One region of the Yersinia intermedia genome, then DNA from elsewhere that is predicted to be linked to it. Evidence: riboswitches for the same ligand, from Rfam matches in the RefSeq annotation. Region 1 holds a riboswitch; the other holds the start of a gene.

Region 1 (3,207 bases):
CTCTCGTCCAGCGGTTTTATAGCCATAAACCGTCTCATAATCTTTATCAAACAGGTTGGCAATTCTACCACGAACTGTGAGATGAGAGGTGACCGGATATGAAACAGCTAGATCCCAAAGGCTAATCCCTCCCAATTTTACTGAGCTTGGTGCAAAAGTGGTTGGATCGAATGTATTGTCATAACGCTGACCAAGATATTGATATGTTACCGACCAATCTAACTCGGCCACCTGCCAATCAAGTTGGTATTTAACCTGTTGCTTAGCGCGGCGCACCAGAATTTGATTGGTTTCAGCATCGCGAGGATCAAGATATTCTAACGTAACTTGGTGAGATAACGGCCCGGTGTCGAAAGCTCCCGTCCATTCCACACCTTTTATCACCGCTTTACTCACATTGTAGTAACGGTTACTACTACTGTCATAGTCTATAAGTTCTTCAATATCATTACGATAAGTGGATAAGCGCCAAGTTACTGGCCCGGTTAAGCCTTCAAGCCCGCCTTCCCATTGTTTGCTTTCTTCTGGTTTCAGGTTCGTGTTACCGCCATAGGCGCTATAAAGCTGCATTAAATTGGGAGCCTTATAGGCCGTACCGTAAGAACCGATCAAACGATAGCCATCAATAAACTCCCAGCCAGCGCTGGTCTGCCAGGTGGAGTGCCAACCAAATTGCGAATTATCGTCACTGCGCGCTGAGCCTTCTAAAGTGACATCATTGATCTGTTGCTGCCCTGTCAGATAAATACCCGTGTTGCGCAATGTGTATTCATCAGAATTGGTTGCATTCATCGCTTTGCGTTTGGTTGTTTGCTCCTGCCAATCAGCCCCCGCACTAACCTCGCCTTTACCGACTTGCAGCGTATTACCCCATTGTAAATTGTATTGCTCTGCATCATCTAAAGAGGCGGATACATCATGCCGACCAAACAATGGATCATAGTTATAGTCTTTAGTGCGGTTATAACTTGCGATCAGTTGAGACGCATAAATTCCATTTTTAAAACGTAACCCAGTGTCATAAGTACGGCTTGATAGCTGGCGGGTATCTAATAATGCTGAACCGGGATAATAACTGCCATCATAGTCACTACGGTTATCGAAACCGTAAGCACGCGCAAAGCCACTGAATTGATTATTGAAATCATGATTAACACCTGCCCACAGCATTTTCCCCATGTATCCGTCACGATCCGGCTGGCTTGCCATGCCAGTATTACCAGCAGCAACAATGTCATAACCTTTACTGTAATCGTAATTTCCTGCCAACGTCACCGTGGTGCTATCACCCAGTTTTTGCTGAGTTGAACCACCGTAGTTCTGGTAACCATTCGAACCCACGCCTGCGGTGAGTGTGCTACCCAAGGCTTCACGCACAGTAATGATGTTTACTACCCCACCGATAGCATCTGAACCATATACCGCAGAACGTGGTCCACGAATATATTCAATACGCTGTACTAAAGAGACAGGGATTTGGCTGAGATCAGAAGAACCGCTGATACCCGACTGATTCAGACGAACACCATCAACCAGAACTAAAACATGCCTGGCATCTGTACCTCGGATAAACAAGGAACTCTGTTGGCCAGGCCCACCAGTTTGTGCAATGTTCACACCAGGCAAGCGGCGCATAACATCATTCAGGTTAGTTGATTGCCAGCGATCAATATCATTACGAGTAACAACATCAACCGGAGCCAAGATAGAAGATATGGGTTGGGGGAATCGATTGGCGGTAACCACCATGTCATCATTACTTGTTGTGGTGCTGTCCTGGGCCCATCCAGAAAATGCTGTCACAGAAAGGGCTGTGAGCAGCGTATATTTTTTTATTGTCATGAATACAAGCATCCAAACTCAATTGGCGGATGCCGCAGTGCCATGGCCGATAGTTCGCGACGACCACGCATATTGCGACGTAATACCGGCAGGTCTTCGGGCTTGGGATCTCTGATGTCACGCCTTATTCATTACTTAAATGAATTAATACCGTGAAATAGAGCTGGCGATGACTTCCCGCCCTTGCGGACAGTGTCTGGTTGAAACCTATCGCCGTAACTTCCCCTTACCGCTGCGCGTCAGCTCCGGATTTACACCGGATTCCCTTTTAACTCTTAGGTGTTTAAGTAACAGCATGAGGCCGGATCGCAATGCTACGATCAAGTAAAATAGATGTCTAGACTTCCATCCTCGTTATAGTGAATAAACACAACAAAACTGGACATCACTCCCACTTTCCCTACAATCCGCAGCAGTAACCCTCTTTTATAATGGCCAGACGAGAAGAATCATGACTCCCGACATCCTGCCGACAGACAGCTACGACCAACAACTGGCGGAAAAATCTGCCCGTCTTCAGGCGATGATGTCGCCGTTTCAGGCACCTGCTGCGGAAATATTCCGTTCTCCTGCCGAACATTACCGCATGAGAGCAGAGTTTCGCGTTTGGCACGATGAAGATGACTTGTACCACATCATGTTTGACCAGCAGACTAAGCAGCGTATCCGGGTTGAACAGTTCCCGGTGGCGAGTTTGTTGATCAATCGTCTAATGAGCGCGTTGATGACAGCCATTAGAGCCGAACCAATTTTGCGGCGTAAACTGTTCCAGATTGATTACTTATCTACCCTAAGCGGTAAACTGATCGCTTCTTTGCTGTATCACCGTCAATTAGATGAAGAGTGGCAGCAGAAAGCGCTGGAATTACGTGATCAGTTGCGAGCGCAAGGCTTCGACTTGCAATTGATCGGGCGCGCGGCAAAAACCAAAATTATGTTGGATCATGACTATATCGATGAAGTATTGCCGGTTGCCGGGCGTGAAATGATTTATCGTCAGGTGGAGAATAGTTTCACCCAACCGAATGCGGCGGTGAATATCCATATGCTGGAATGGGCAATTGATACCACTAAGAACGCCAGTGGCGATTTATTGGAGTTGTACTGCGGTAATGGTAACTTCTCGTTGGCGCTAGCACGCAATTTTGCACGCGTGTTGGCAACAGAAATCGCTAAACCCTCAGTGGCGGCAGCGCAATACAATATCGCGGCAAATAATATCGATAACGTGCAAATTATCCGCATGTCGGCTGAAGAGTTTACCCAAGCAATGCTAGGTGTGCGCGAGTTTAACCGTTTGAAGGGGATTGACCTGAGCAGTTATAACTGTGAGACCATTTTTGTCGATCCCCCGCGCAGCGGGCT
Region 2 (3,207 bases), 2.0 Mb from region 1:
ACCACCACCAACCACAGCGCTGCTCCCCCCCACTTCAGTGCCCGTTCGCTATGGCAAACCGCACGGATAGCACGTTGCATGACAGAGATCAGGTTACCCATCCAGCGCACCGGGTGCGGCCAGTGCGGCGGGTCGCCGAGCCAGCTATCAAGCAAGAAAGCAATAAACCATGCGCTCAGGGTCATAGCACGCTCCGAGCAGCCGTCAGCCAGCCATTCAGTAAACCGGGGCGCTGGGCAAAATGGATATGCAGATAGCTGGCCTGAGTGCGCTGAAGTTGATAGCCACTGTGCCAGCGCTGAATAGCGACGCCATCACGCCATTTGCTACTATCAAATACCGGCGGCAATGGGCTGGTAAAATCGGAATAATGGAATTCATGACCACGCAGAATTTCACCTTGTGCAGCCAATAAAGTGTCACTGCGGGCCTGTGCCTGACAGTAACCAAAGCGAGTCAGCCGTTTCCCCATCCGGCTCTCACCGGCCAAAATGCCAACCATCGGGTGGCGCTGACCACTCTCATCCGTTAAGCCATCACCGAGATACATCAGGCCACCGCATTCGGCATACAGCGGGATCTGTTGGCGGTGCGCTTGCTGTAACGCTGCATGCATCGCTGTATTCGCTGCTAAGCGGCTCGCGTGAATTTCGGGATAACCGCCCCCGAGATAAATCATCTGGCAATCGGGTAACCGGTGGTCATGGAGTGGGCTGAAACGTTGGATGCGCACGCCTGCCTGCTCAAGCAGGTCAAGGTTATCGGGGTAATAAAAATTGAAGGCTTCATCTTCGGCCAAGGCCAGTGTCAGGCCGTTAGCCAGTGTAGACGGAGGTAAGGAAGGCGGGGTGCCGGCAGGCTGTGCCGCACAATGCGTCAATGCCAGTAATCGGTCGAGATCGATAAAGGCTTCAACCTGCTGTGCCAGCCGTTGCCAGCGGGGCGAGCTGTCGGGCTGCTGGGTTTTACCCGCCACGCCCTCACGCTGCTCTTGCACCGGTATCAACCCTAAATGGCGTGATGGCAGTGCGACATCGTCCATCACCGGCAAGCGACCCAGCACGGGAATACCGCAGTAATGCTCGATGGCGTGGCGGATTAGCTGATAATGGTTTTCTGAATTAACACGGTTAACAATCACGCCTGCGATGGTGAGATTTGGGTCAAACTGGCAGAACCCCAGCACGGTAGCCGCAACCGAGGTGGATACCGCCTTGCCATCCACCAGTAAGATAACTGGGCAGCCCAGTTGCTTGGCCATCGCCGCACTACTGCAATAATCGGGATCAGTGCCGTAGCCGTCATACAAGCCCATCACACCTTCGATCACCGCCACATCAGCATGGCGCATGTGCTGGTTATATAACCCATTCAAGGTCGCAGGCGGCAGCATAAAAGCATCAAGATTACGCGAGGTAACACCACTGACGGCGCTATGCCAACCGGTATCCAGGTAATCTGGCCCGACCTTAAACGGCTGCACAGACAACCCGCGCGCCATCAGCGCCCGCAGAATACCCAACGTCACGGTTGTTTTACCGCATCCACTGCCGGTACCTGCGATAATAAATGCTTGTTTGCCAGACCGTTGCATAAAAAATCCCGCCATTTCGAGCGGGATATGCAGTGTCAAAAAGGTGCGTCTGCGCAACGTCACCGCAGCGCGCATCTGATGACAACCCACTTCCCACCGAAGGAGTTGAATATATTTTACCGATTTGGCTGGTCTTCTGGCTTAGCGTCATCCTCCCCCGCACCTTCCCAATCCGATGGATCAGTGGTTTCAGCGGGTTCGTCGGCATCACAGCAGCGGGGGCTGCGGGGGATTGTCACCCCCTTCCCTGTCGTGTATTAAGTGCCAATGCGTACACGACATAACCATTTCAGTAACTTCCCCATCGTATTGGCAGCTACAGCGGTGTTAGCAGCTATCACGCACCTGCATTACTGACCTTAGTCAGCCGGCGGGGTTTACTCGTTTGCTGCCTTGCTGCGACGCCAACTAGATTGGGGTATGTATTTATCTAATACAGTAGATTATTTTATTTCTATTTCGTTATAGAATTTATCTCTTTATTTACACAGTTGTAACGTCAACTGGTTTATTAAATCCAGTTAACGTTAATATACTCTTTTCCACAAATAAAAAATGGTTAATTTCATTTTTTGGCGGTTATTTTTTAGTGTCACCACAACAAAAAATTGCCGCCATTAGATTTAAATCCAAACAAAAACAATGAGTTAAGATATAAATCATATATAAAAACATAACAAAAAATTGTCATTATTTATTTTATACATTAATAGCTGGCACAGTTTTTAAATATATAAACGTGAACATAGAACATGACTAATTGTTATTAGATCAATAACTGTCATTTCATTTCACTGCGTTCAGAAGAAAGTGAACGAAATACCTGCGGTGTCACATTATAGGTCTGGCGGAACACCTTGCAAAAGTAGCTGGTTTGGGAAAAACCAAGATTTTTGGCAATGCTGGCAATGCTCCAATCACTGTGCTGCAACATCTCTCTGGCATTAGCCATACGTTGTTGGTTGACCCAGGCATTGAAGCCGATCCCCTGATATTTTTTAAATAACTTACTGAAATAGTAAGGGCTGAGATACACCTTGCCAGCCACCTCTTCCAACCGTAGCTCTTCTGATAAATGCGTGTCTATATAGCGTAGTGCTTTCTTCATTTTGCTGTCATGCGGATGAACCGGCCGTACCCTGCCTGGATCTTTGCTCCCCATATTGTCATTGATCACAACAAAATTGAGGTGTTTTTTCAGGCAGTTCTCAACAATCAGCTTCAGTAAATCAGCCGAGGCTATTACCCGCGAAAAATCCATTATCGGCACATTATGGAACTCATCCATTAGCGCCGGATTCTGCTGCCAGTGGTTATCGATATTCAGAATATCAATAAGGTAAACATCTGCATGCAGCCGGACCTGACCACATAACACAAAACCCACCAGATGGCCGGCAATCACCAAAGGAATAGAAAAATCCGTTAATCCAGCATGACAGCGGTAGATACATGGCTCATTGGATTTGGATGCTTCAAGACCACCACAACGATCACTCATCCGACAACGTAGATGGTTAACCGGATCTTGACGCATTAATTGACAAAATGGAGTGAAATTAAACAGGTCAGAGATTTCCTCACCGTGAATATTCACCACTACCACCGCCAAC

What was found. A riboswitch is a leader RNA that binds a small molecule or an ion and turns the genes downstream of it on or off. The one in region 1 is predicted to bind cobalamin.
Positions count from the first base shown of each region.
Region 2: another riboswitch for cobalamin. It lies ahead of EL015_RS13390 (cobyrinic acid a,c-diamide synthase CobB); the one in region 1 lies ahead of btuB (TonB-dependent vitamin B12 receptor BtuB).

Region 1 covers NZ_LR134116.1:138,510-141,716, reverse strand. Annotated here, with positions in the region: gene btuB (TonB-dependent vitamin B12 receptor BtuB) at 1-1,842, opposite strand, end outside; gene murI (glutamate racemase) at 1-26, opposite strand, end outside; cobalamin riboswitch at 1,913-2,163, opposite strand; gene trmA (tRNA (uridine(54)-C5)-methyltransferase TrmA) at 2,294-3,207, shown strand, end outside.
Region 2 covers NZ_LR134116.1:2,929,324-2,932,530, forward strand. Annotated here, with positions in the region: gene cbiB (adenosylcobinamide-phosphate synthase CbiB) at 1-185, opposite strand, end outside; gene EL015_RS13390 (cobyrinic acid a,c-diamide synthase CobB) at 182-1,594, opposite strand; cobalamin riboswitch at 1,704-1,898, opposite strand; gene pocR (transcriptional regulator PocR) at 2,376-3,207, opposite strand, start outside.